DNA from 3 places in the Pseudoalteromonas sp. D15MCD-2 genome. Region 1 is predicted to be linked to each of the others. Evidence: predicted binding sites of a transcription regulator. Region 1 holds the regulator's gene; each other region holds the start of a gene.

Region 1 (4,251 bases):
AAATAGCTTTTTGCGCGAGAAGGTCGGTACGATAGTCGATATAATGCCAAAGGCCGGCAAAATCATGATGTACACTTCGGGGTGACCGAAGAACCAGAAAATGTGCTGGAACATCACAGGGTCGCCCCCACCGGCTGCATCAAAAAAGCTGGTTGCGAAGTATTTATCGGTCAACACCATAGTGACTGCCCCTGCTAGGACAGGCATAACAGCAATTAACAAAAATGCAGTGATTAACCATGTCCAAACAAATAGCGGCAGCTTCATCCACGTCATACCTGGCGCTCTTAAGTTGACGATAGTCACGATAACGTTAATCGCCCCCATAATTGAGCTGATACCCATGATATGTACGGCAAACACAAAAAGTGCAGTGTTATCGTTACTGTAAGTTGTTGATAGTGGTGCGTAAAAAGTCCAACCAAACGCAGGACCACCACCAGGCATAAGTAACGAAGCCAATAGGATTAAAAATGCAAACGGCAATATCCAAAAGCTCCAGTTATTCATACGTGGTAAGGCCATATCAGGCGCGCCTATCATCATAGGTACCATCCAGTTTGCAAGCCCAGTAAATGCGGGCATAACGGCACCAAACACCATGATCAAACCATGTACGGTAGTCATTTGGTTAAAAAAGTGCGGGTCAACTAGCTGTAATCCAGGCTGAAAGAGTTCAGCGCGGATCACCATTGCCATGGCTCCACCTATTAAAAACATAGTTAGAGAAAAAATCAGGTATAAACTACCAATGTCTTTATGGTTGGTAGTGTATAGCCAGCGCTTAAAACCTTTAGCTGGATGATGATGGTCGTGATGCGCATGCCCAGTTGCTTGCTCGTTAATAACATTACTCATTAGTTCGCCTCCGCTGCTGCATCAATCGCGGCTTGAATTTGACTCGGTTGGATAACATCGCCGGTATCATTACCCCACGCGTTTCGCTTATAAGTAATAACCGCAGCAAGTTGCTTAATTGAAAGCTGTTTATCAAACGCTTGCATTGCTGTGCCAGGCTTACCGTGTAACACGATATCTATGTGATCTTTTACATCACCTAATACAATCGGGCTGCCTTTAAGTGCTGGAAATACGCCAGGTAGGCCCATACCGGTAGGTTGGTGGCATGCAGCACAACTAGCCATGTAGACTTGCTCACCCAAGGTCATAAGCTCTTCTTTCGGTAATGTTTGATCAAGCAAAGCAGCATCCGCTGCGGCCGCATTGGCTTTTTCTTGCTTGGCATCTGCAAGCCAATTAGCAAATTCATCTTCAGGTAAGGCTTTCACCACAACAGGCATAAAGCCATGATCTTTACCGCATAACTCAGCACATTGACCACGGTATACTCCTGGCTCGTTAATACGTGTCCACGCTTCATTGATAAACCCAGGATTTGCATCTTTTTTAACCGCAAAATCAGGCACCCACCATGAATGAATTACATCGTCTGAGGTCATTAAAAAGCGAACTTTTTTATTGATAGGAAGTACTAGCGGTTTATCTACTTCAAGCAAATAATGCTCAGTTTTCTCTGCTTGGTTGTCTATTTGATCTTTAGGAGTAGATAGAATCGAGTAATAAGCAATGTCTTCACCCATGTACTCGTAATGCCACTTCCATTGTGAGCCAGTCACTTTAATGGTGATATCGGCTTTAGAAGCATCTTCCATGGCAATTAAGGTTTTTGTGGCAGGCACAGCCATGGCGATTAAGATGACAAATGGAATGGCAGTCCAAAGTATTTCAACTTTTGTACTTTCATGAAATTGGGCAGGCTTGGCCCCTTTGGATTTACGGTGGTGTATTAAAGCCCAAAACATCACCGCAAATACGATGATGCCGATTACACAGCAGATAATAAATATCGTCATGTGTAACTCATAAACATTATTACTTATATCGGTCACCCCTTTACGCATATTGTATTGGCTATTTGCCAATGCAAGCTCAGGAAGTGCAAACAATATAAGCCACAAGGCGTAACGCAGTTTACCCATGTGACGGCTCCTTTAGATGCTATTGCAAGACGCAAAGCGAAAAGGCGATACAACAAGGTGCCCATTCGTTTTTCTTATTGTTCAGAGCGACTACGTATCATTTTGACCCACTTATGATACCGACCCCTTGACTAACACCTCGCACATTTTTGTGTCTTTTTATTAATTAGGTGTTAATACAGTGTATTAACCAATTAGTTAAAAAATGACCAATAAGCAAGTTTTAATGATAATAAATGTTTATTTTGGTGCAGAAATAACAACTATAATCAGCGCGTTATTTAATGTTTAGGAGTAAGAACGAAATATAAAAAGAGAGGAAAACTGCGCCATATAAGGCTTTAAATGAAGAGTAAGGATTCACAAATCCTAATTAAGTAGTAAAATTTCAGCGGCGCACCAAATTGAGTCAATTTGATGCACCAAATTGGGAACGCTTACATCCAGTCAGCGTTACGAATAACACCTACCGCTAACCCCTCGATGTTGAACGACTCATGCTCAAGATCAACCTCAATAGGCGAAAACTCTTCGTTCTCAGCGTGTAAAAGTACTTTGCGACCCGCTTTTTCTAGACGCTTAACTGTTACATCTTCATCGACTCGAGCTACAACTACTTGCCCGTTTTCAGCAACTTGTGTTCTGTGTACTGCAAGCAAATCGCCATCCATAATACCAATGTCTTTCATACTCATACCATTTACACGCAGTAAGAAATCGGCAGCAGGTTTAAATAATGAAGGATCAACTTGGCAGTGACTTTCAACATGCTCTTGAGCCAAAATAGGTTCACCAGCTGCAACACGGCCAATTAAAGGTAAGCCTAACTGCTCTGGCTCATCTTCTTCAATTAACTGAATACCGCGACTCGCCCCAGGCTTCATTTTGATCATGCCTTTTTTTGCCAGTGCTTTTAGGTGTTCTTCAGCAGCGTTGGCACTTTTAAAACCCAATGTTTGAGCTATTTCAGCACGCGTAGGTGGCATGCCTGTATCTTTAATAAAGACTTTAATTAGTTCTAAAATTTGCGATTGGCGTTTAGTTAATGGGCGCATACAACTGGTTTTCCATACAGTACATTTAACTGTGAGTATATACAGTTATTTGAAAATCGCAAATTTAAATTAACCCCATCATATTGCTACAAAACTAACATTGAACCACACCGAAAGATGCCATAAGGTATTAGCTTTAATTAGCAGGCTAAGGAAACACAATGAGTATTTGGCACCAACCAATCACGTTAGAGCTTTGCAAAGAGCTTGAACAAGGGATTACCGGTCAAGGCACTTTAATGAAAACTATGGGCATTGAGGTAACTGAAATTGGCGATGATTATTTAATGGCAACCATGCCTGCTATTCCTGAGCATCATAACCCTATGGGCATGGTCCATGGCGGAGCAAACGTTGTATTAGCAGAGACAGTGGCAAGCTATGCAGCCAATTTCGTGGTTGATTTCAATAAGTTTTATGCTGTTGGCCAAGAAATTAATGCCAACCACATGAAAGCGTCACGCAAAGGAACGTTAACAGCAACTGCTAGACCGCTGCATTTAGGTAAGCGAACTTCTGTTTGGGATATTAAAATTACCAATGCCGCAGGAGAGCTTTGCTGCGTATCAAGAATGACCGCAGCTGTTGTAGAGCGATAAATTCAGGCTATTTTTCGACAGGATAAATAGTAATTTCAATCCCTGCGCCAATTGCAGAGATACGTAACAAGGTATCGGCATGCAGGGGTTGGTTAAAGCATTTAGGCGAATTACCTGATTCAAAGCCTATATCAAATGTACGCTTTGAGCACGATAACCACTGTTTTAATGCATTGCGCGAGCAAGACTCAATAAGCTCGCAAAGCTGGTTAATTGCTTTATCAGGAGAGCTGATATCTGCGGTTGCTTCAATACGTGCTAGTTGGCGGTATTCATCTTGGTCATAATGTAAAACCATGGCGTTTTTCTTCAAATCAGCAACAAGCGCACTAATATCGTGCTTTGATTCAAGCTCCAGATCTACATTTAAAAATTGAATTTCCGACATACTCTCGTTTTTACCCTCTATTTATATCGACTGAAACTTTAACTCAGTTTTGTATATATACCAAATCTAGAATACAGTTAATGCGACATTATGCCGCATTGGCAATCTAGCTAAACAACCTAAAATAGCGCCCACATAACAATAATAACGGGGTAATAATGAATAAACGCCTGTTTAAGTATGCTCGTAAAGGGCATAAATGGCTTGGC
Region 2 (4,251 bases), 1.9 Mb from region 1:
GCGTATTATTTACCTATACCGAGCTAGCAACCTCATGAAAGTTTCTTTCATCAAGCTCCGTTTTTAGCAATATGAAGTTTCGTATTGCTCTAGGTTTACTTAAATCGGGATAAAACCTTATTCAAGTAGACCGTAGTTCCCTGGATTACTTCCTTCAACTTGTTGTTTGCCCGCATCCTTATGCGGGCTTTTTTTTTGCCTACACAAACGCCAATGAGAATACCTACCGATAACTTAACAGCATGTGAATTACAGATGTTAAAATGAGACAACAACCCAGTGATAAGCGGTAAGCGGTAAGCGGTAAGCGGTAAGCGGTAAGCGGTAAGCGGTAAGCGGTAAGCGGTAAGCGGTAAGCGGTAAGCGGTAAGCGGTAAGCGGTAAGCGGTAAAAACCTATACACCTACTTAATATAAGCAAGTTATCTCGATAAAAAAAAGCAGCTCTCTCGAGCTGCTTGATACTTATAGCTTAAAGCTTGTAACTAACCGCGGGGTTTTAGTTATTTCTCAGGCGTTAGCCCAAAGTGTAAATAAGCAATGTCTGAAACGAGTCGTCCGCGTGGGGTACGCTGAATAAAGCCTTGTTGAATTAAAAACGGCTCTATCACATCTTCAATGGTTTCTTTTTCTTCGCCAATTGCAGCCGCTAGGTTATCAAGGCCAACGGGGCCGCCCATAAATTTTTCGATAATAGCTAGCAAGTATTTTCTATCCATGTAGTCAAAACCGCTTTTATCGACATCAATCATATCGAGGGCTTGCTCTGCAACTGTGGCATTCACTTTACCGTCTGATTTCACTTGGGTGTAATCACGAACGCGGCGTAATAGACGGTTTGCTATGCGCGGTGTACCGCGTGAACGCTTGGCGATTTCGGTTGCACCTTCATCACACATGGTTAAGTCTAAAAAGCTTGCTGAGCGGGCAACAATTTTTGATAAGTCTTCAACAGAATAAAACTCTAATCGCTGAACAATACCAAAACGGTCTCTAAGTGGTGAGGTGAGTGAGCCAGCACGAGTTGTTGCACCAATTAAAGTAAATGGCGGCAAATCAAGCTTGATTGAGCGTGCAGCGGGGCCCTCACCTATCATTATATCCAGCTGATAATCTTCCATTGCGGGATACAAAATCTCTTCGACTTGCGGGCTCAAACGGTGTATTTCGTCAATAAACAGTACGTCACCTTCTTCGAGGTTCGTTAAAAGCGCAGCTAAATCGCCTGCTTTTTCGAGTACTGGCCCCGACGTTGTTTTAATATTAACGTTAAGCTCGTTGGCAACAATATTTGCAAGTGTGGTTTTACCAAGACCCGGTGGACCAAATATTAATAAATGATCCAGCGCTTCGCCACGGTGGCGAGCTGCCTCGATAAAAATTTCCATTTGTTGCTTAACATGCGGCTGGCCTGTGTAATCGGTTAACAGCTTTGGTCGTATGGCACGATCAACACTGTCTTCGTTACTTTGTTCACTCGCATCTATTAAGCGATCTGCTTCAATCATGGTTTACTCACAACATTGATTTTAGAGCTTCTTTAATTAGAACCTCGGTCGTCATATCTGGTTTGTTCACTGTTTTAACCGCCTTTTGTGCTTGCGGTAGCTTATAGCCTAATGCCACTAGTGCTGATACAGCGTCATCGGCAGCATTATTTGCCACTAGGGTATCATCACTTGATGGCTCAATGACGGCATTATCGCTAAATGGCGTAAATAAGTCATTACCCCAATCTTTGAGTCTATCTTTCATTTCGAGCACTAAACGCTCAGCCGTTTTTTTACCAACACCTGGCAGTTTAACCAGTGTTGTTGCATCTTCATTGTTAACACAACTTACGAATTGCTGCGCTGACATACCCGATAAAATAGCAAGACCAAGTTTTGGCCCTACACCATTGGCTTTTAAAAGCTCTCTAAATAAAGCGCGTTCGGTTTTGTTGTTAAAGCCAAATAATAGCTGGGCATCTTCACGTACCACAAAATGGGTATAAATAATCGCTTGCTCACCCACTGCCGGTAAATCATAAAAGCAAGTCATGGGCATTTGTACTTCGTAGCCTACACCACTTACTTCAATAAGAATTTCTGGTGGCTGCTTTTCAACAAGTAAGCCATTTAATCGACCAATCATATTACTTCCTTAATCGTCCTCTTACGGTTTTGCTCGCACTGCCCGCAAGTTTTATTAAATTTTGTTCGGAATGTGCATGGCAAATAGCGATTGCTAAGGCATCTGCGGCATCGGCTTGAGGGGTACCTGGCAGCTTTAAAATGTTTTTAACCATATGCTGTACTTGAGACTTATCGGCTCCGCCATTACCTACAACAGCCTGCTTAATTTGCCGAGCAGAATATTCATAAACTGGCAGCTCTGCCATTGAAGCACCAACGATAGCAGCACCACGTGCTTGACCGAGTTTAAGCGCTGAGTCTGGGTTGTGTGCCATAAACACTTTTTCGATAGCAAAACTGTCTGGTGAGAATTGCTCTACTAATTGACTGATCCCTTGGTAAATCATTTTTAAGCGTACCGGAAAATCGTGATCGGCCAATTTAATGCAGCCACTACCTAAATAAGTGAATTTAGCACCTTGGTGAGCTATCACGCCGTACCCTGTTAATCGTGAACCAGGATCAATCCCTAAAATAATCGCCAACTAACTGAACCGTCTATTATCATTATTATCTGCGGTTAATAATGCCAGAGCACTGTATAAATTACCAGTAACCAATTGCAATTCATAAAAAATGCCCGCAATTGCGAGCATTTTATAGTCAACTTTCAAGAGACTTTTACGCGAGTGAACGTAATAAGCCTTGGGTATTTTTTCGCATTGTGCGGGCTATCATCAAATAACCTAAACATGCCACAAATAAGCCACCGACTGCAGGGCCAATCACCCAAATATGAGGGTGGAACTTACCTGCTAAATCGAACATCTGTTTTTGCACTATTAACAGAGCGATGTCACTGACAATCGCTGCGACTAAGCCTGCGGTAACGCCTAATAGTAAAAACTCATATAAGGTGGCATTTTTAATTAAGCGCCCTTTCGCACCTAAGGTTCGCAAAATAACAATCTCTTGCATACGCTCACCCAAACTTGCTTGCACTTGTGAAATAAGCACTAAAGCGCCACAGGCAACCACAATCGCTAGTACAAAGCCAATCGCTAACGATACTTGCTCTATGGTTGAGCGAATTTGTTTAATAAAGCTCTCAACATCTATCACGTTAACCGTTGGGTATTGACGCATTAGCTCATTAAACTCACGTTTTTTCTCTGCTTTAACATTTACTGATGAAATATAAGTAGCCGGGAAACTCGCTAGCACATCAGGGCTCAAAATAATAAAGAAGTTAGGTTTAAGCGTGGTCCAATTAACCTTACGTACACTGGTAATTTTTGCATCAAACGACTGCGCACCAATTAAGAAAGTAAGCGTATCGCCTATTTTTACATCAAGGCGTTCAAGCATCGACTCTTCTACCGATGCCTCGGCTACTGAGTCTTCACTAAACCATGTACCGTCGATAAGCTCGTTTTGATTAGGTAAGTCTTTACGCCAAGTTAGATTTAACTCACGACCAATACCAGAGCGGGCTTCTTCGTCTTTCTTTTCGTTGTCTTCTTGCGATACTTCGCGGGCAACCAACTCACCATTTACGGCGTTTACACGGCCACGAACAACCGGATAGAAATCAGACGTTGGCATATCGTTTTGCGCTAAGAAGCTAGTTATAGGCTCTAACTCTTGCTCAGTAATGTTCACTAAAAATGAATTAGGGGCATTTTCAGGAAGCTGAGACTGCCAATCCGAAATCATGTCGTTCTTAAGTACAATTAAAAACAGTAATAACTTGATAGCCAAAGCAAAGCTAATTAATTGTACCGCATTCACATTGGCACGCTTTTGAATTGACGCAATCGCCAATGACCAACTATTGCCCGGACTCAAGCCAAGTTTGCGGCCACCACCAAAAATAACCTTTGATAAGCCAAATATCACCGCAATTAAAAATGCCGTCGAAAGGAACAAAATTGCACTAATTTTGATGTTGTTACTAAATAACCACATCAGTAAAAACACAGTAAGCGCCGACATAGTAAGGTGCACTTTACTTACCAATAAACGGTCGCCTAAGTTACGGCGAAGTACACGCAGCGGCGGAATATCAAATAAATCGAGTAGCGGTTTAATTGAAAACATAACCGCACAAATCACACCCGTGCTAATCGCAATGA
Region 3 (4,251 bases), 3.2 Mb from region 1:
TTTTTACCAACGTAGCCACGGTATAAATCATCGATATCCATACCGATTTGTGCCATACAACCAGCAAATGCAGCTGCATTAAAACTCTTTTCAGCGACTGCTGAGGCGGCTAATAATTCGAGTGTTTGTTTAAAGTCATCGGCTTTAACTGGTGCACTTAACTCAGCTTCAAGTTGCGCAGCTAAATGCTCATAGCTGGTTTCACCATCAATGCGTAAAGATAAACCAAAATGGAAAATATCAACTAACTCTAAAATAACTTGTTCTGTATCTGGGGTTTGTTTCTTCCACCACTTCCAACCGTAGTGGTCAAGCATTTCAGCACACTCAACCCAAATTGCACGATACCATTCAAAACCTTGGCTAAACCATTGCTCATGAACTTTGGTATTCATCGCATTTTGCATCTCGAGCATAACAACGAGTTTTTGTAAATTAGCAGACATTCTTTATCCCAACTTGCATTTTTTATTTGCCTATATACTACAGTTAAATTTGAGTTTGATGTAGGTAAAGATGAAATAAATCCCGCAACAATCAGGTCATCTTTGCAGTTGATAAAAATAACCGAGGAAGCCCATGTTTAAATCTCTATTCATTAGTGCACTGTTTGTACTATCAAGCCACGTTATCGCTGCAACTGCGACTAATATTGCCGAGTCAGCAGAGCAAGTTAGTCCGTTATTACCTGGCTTAACGGTGCCAAATGTTGAATTGAAAGACCAATACGGTAAAACCGTCTCGCTAGCTGAGCGCTTTAAAGAAAAAACTACCGTGCTGATTGTTTATCGTGGTGGCTGGTGCCCATATTGTTCAAAACAGTTGGCCAGCGTGCAAAAAATTGAGAAAGAATTAGCAAGCTTAGACGCGCAACTAATTGCCGTTTCACCAGATAGCCCTGAAAAACTCGCTGAAACAAAAATTACAGCTCCTAGCTATCAATTGCTTTCTGACGACAGCCTTACTTTGGCGCAAACGTTAGGTTTAGCATTTTATTTAGATGACAAAACAGCAAAGATTTACCGCAATAAGCTTGGGGTTAACTTTGTCTCGTTAGAAGGTGAGCCGAAAGTAGCACTGCCTGTACCCGCAGTATTCGTGTTAGATACAAATGGGTTAGTTCATTTTCAATACGCCAACCCAAATTACAAAGTACGCTTAACAGAAGATTTATTACTAGCTGCTGTTAAATCAGTGAGTGAGCAATAAATTAGCTACCGATAAGCAGAACATGTGTCTGCTTACCGGCCTTGTGTAAATTCTTGCCAAGATTCAATTAAATCAACAAAATCTTCAAAGCCACAGCCACTGCACAGGCCTTCTTCTTCAAGCATTAAATCATCATCTTGGTAGGCAACTAAGTCTTCGTTATCTTGATGTAATGCATGTGCTTCGAACAGCGCTTCATCTTTACTTAAGATCAAATCAATTTCTTGACCTTGTAAGGTTAAAGGCTCATGACTGTTCTTAACAGCAGAGATCAACGCTTGCACCATCGCAATTTTTTCTTTTCCGACTTCTTCGTTTAGCCAACGGCCTATGATGGCGTGTTCAGAGGAAATTTTAATGCGTAAACCGCTAATAGGGTCGCGGATAAATTGATATTCCATGGAGGGTACTCTTAATACGTTATCTGCTAATTATACCGTTTGCAGCTAAACGTGGCGAGTTTAGTCGCCTAAAACAACTCGAGCGCCTAAGTGGCGCTCGTGTTTGTGCTAATTAAATAGCTAGAGTCGCGATTTGAATCGTGCAGCATCAATAATCGCCCATAGGTATACGATTGGCAGTAGAATAAAGCCAACTGCCACATAAATTAGTGCACCACTAATAACCCATGCTAAAAAGAATGCAATAGCCGCCATTAAACGACCTTGTACCAATTGTCCTAAACCAGGAAAAAAGATATTACATATTGCTGCGATTACATTACCGCCAGAACCTTGCTCTGCCATACTAACCTCTGTAGTTTTTAATGATTATACTTTTTATAATCACACTTTATGCCAACTTATTATGACTTACAAATCAAAGTGTTAAAAAGTAGCGTTATTTTAATTTTAGTTCTTTTTGCTAAAAATCGGTCAAATTCACAATTTTTATACTGCAATTTTAATAACTTGCCAAAATAGCTGTTTATAAAAACAGTATTTTATTTAGCCTTGCATAAACACCTGTTATACTCCACCCATTATAGATTGAAAAGGCGTAACGATGGACGTTTCTGAATTACTCGATGGCTTAAATGACAAACAACGGGATGCTGTCGCAGCCCCATTGCAAAATATGCTGGTACTTGCAGGTGCAGGTTCTGGTAAAACTCGAGTACTTGTTCATCGCATCGCATGGCTCATGCAAGTTGAGCAAGCTTCTGCATACAGCATCTTTGCGGTAACCTTCACTAACAAAGCCGCGAAAGAAATGCGTACCCGTGTAGAAGAAACGTTAAAAGCACCGGTTGGTGGTATGTGGATTGGTACTTTCCATGGCTTATCTCATCGTATTTTACGCGCCCATCACCGTGAAGCGAACTTGCCTGAAAGCTTTCAAATCTTAGATTCTGACGATCAACAACGCATGATAAAACGCTTACTTAAAGCGATGAACATCGATGATAAAAAGTGGCCAGCAAAACAATTTGGTTGGTATATCAGCGCGAAAAAAGATGAAGGTCTACGTCCTAAAGACATTCAAGCCTACGATATTAATGAGCAAATGATGCTGAAAGTCTATGCTGCATATCAAGAGGCTTGTGACCGTGCAGGTTTAGTCGACTTTGCAGAAATACTGCTGCGCTGCTACGAAGTACTTAAGAATCACCCAACACTTTTACGTCACTATCAACAGCGTTTTGCCCACATGCTGGTAGACGAGTTCCAGGATACCAACACTATTCAATATGCTTGGTTAAAATTACTCGCAGGTAACACCAACAGTATTATGATCGTAGGTGATGATGACCAAAGTATCTATGGCTGGCGTGGCGCAAAAATTGAGAATATCAAACGCTTCTTAACTGACTTCGAAGCCGAAACCATTCGCCTTGAACAAAATTACCGTTCAACGGCAACAATCTTAAAAGCATCAAATGCGCTGATCAAAAACAATGCTGAACGCATGGGTAAAAGCCTTTGGACAGACGGCAATGATGGTGAGCCTATTTCTGTTTACGCTGCGTTTAATGAATTAGACGAAGCACGCTTTGTCAGCAGCAAACTACGTAGCTGGCTAAATGCAGGTAATGCATTACAAGACGCCGCGATTTTATACCGTAACAACGCGCAATCTCGTGTACTCGAAGAAGCAATGCTACAAGAAGGTTTAAAATACCGCATTTACGGCGGTATGCGCTTCTTCGAACGTCAAGAGATCAAAGATGCGCTTTCATATTTACGTTTAGTGGGTAACCGTCAAGATGATGCTGCTTTCGAGCGCGTTATTAACACCCCAGCCCGCGGCATTGGTGATAAAACGCTAAGTCATATCCGTGACTGCGCGCGCAATGAGTCATTGCCACTTTGGTATGCCGCAAAAGCAATTGTAGAGCAACAACACCTATCTGGCCGTGCAGCAAGTGCCGTCACTAAATTCTTAGAACTTGTTGAGCATATCGAAGATAAAATCAGCGATCTCACCTTAGAAGAGCAAGCGAAATATGCCATTCAAACCTCAGGGTTAATGGCAATGTATCAAGCTGAAAAAGGTGAAAAAGGCCGTGCCCGCGTAGAAAACTTAGAAGAGCTTATTAGTGCTTGTGGTCAATACGAACTTCCTGAAGATGAAGAGTTCAGCTCACCACTACAGGGATTTTTGGCTTATACCTCACTAGAGTCTGGCGAAGGTCAAGCTGATGAGCACGAAGACGCGGTGCAAATGATGACACTACACTCAGCAAAAGGCCTAGAATTCCCATTGGTATTTATGGTTGGTGTTGAAGAGGGCATGTTCCCATCACAACAAAGTAATGAAGAGTCTGGTCGTTTAGAAGAAGAACGCCGCCTCTGCTATGTTGGTATGACTCGCGCGATGGAAAAACTATATATTAGCCATGCAGAAAGTCGCCGTTTATACGGACAAGAAAAATACCATAGCCCATCACGCTTTTTACGTGAAATGCCTGAAGACTGTATCGAAGAAATCCGAATTAAAACACAGGTTTCAAGACCGCCTGCGGCAGGTCGTTTTAGTCCATCAGTAACACATGCCGCATTTGAAGATAGCGGCTTTAACTTAGGGCAACGCGTATTACAC

The links. Region 1 encodes LexA, which represses DNA repair genes until DNA is damaged. Its sites were predicted from a motif close to TACTGTATNNNNATACAGTA; they were not measured.
Region 2: a site for LexA is predicted at 2,712-2,731, ahead of ruvC (crossover junction endodeoxyribonuclease RuvC). Genes of this name have one in related genera too.
Region 3: a site for LexA is predicted at 2,131-2,150, ahead of uvrD (DNA helicase II). Genes of this name have one in related genera too.

The regions. Positions count from the first base shown of each region.
Region 1 is NZ_JBCFQE010000001.1:230,856-235,106, reverse strand. It holds gene ctaD (cytochrome c oxidase subunit I) at 1-858, opposite strand, end outside; gene coxB (cytochrome c oxidase subunit II) at 858-2,000, opposite strand; gene lexA (transcriptional repressor LexA) at 2,438-3,055, opposite strand; gene AADY36_RS00970 (PaaI family thioesterase) at 3,217-3,654, shown strand; gene AADY36_RS00965 (hypothetical protein) at 3,662-4,042, opposite strand; gene AADY36_RS00960 (hypothetical protein) at 4,201-4,251, shown strand, end outside.
Region 2 is NZ_JBCFQE010000001.1:2,115,689-2,119,939, forward strand. It holds gene AADY36_RS09640 (hypothetical protein) at 259-420, opposite strand; gene ruvB (Holliday junction branch migration DNA helicase RuvB) at 503-1,507, opposite strand; gene ruvA (Holliday junction branch migration protein RuvA) at 1,515-2,135, opposite strand; gene ruvC (crossover junction endodeoxyribonuclease RuvC) at 2,137-2,661, opposite strand; gene AADY36_RS09660 (ABC transporter permease) at 2,798-4,251, opposite strand, start outside.
Region 3 is NZ_JBCFQE010000001.1:3,480,261-3,484,511, forward strand. It holds gene AADY36_RS16005 (dUTP diphosphatase) at 1-446, opposite strand, end outside; gene AADY36_RS16010 (peroxiredoxin-like family protein) at 580-1,209, shown strand; gene AADY36_RS16015 (YacL family protein) at 1,242-1,610, opposite strand; gene AADY36_RS16020 (hypothetical protein) at 1,731-1,955, opposite strand; gene uvrD (DNA helicase II) at 2,215-4,251, shown strand, end outside.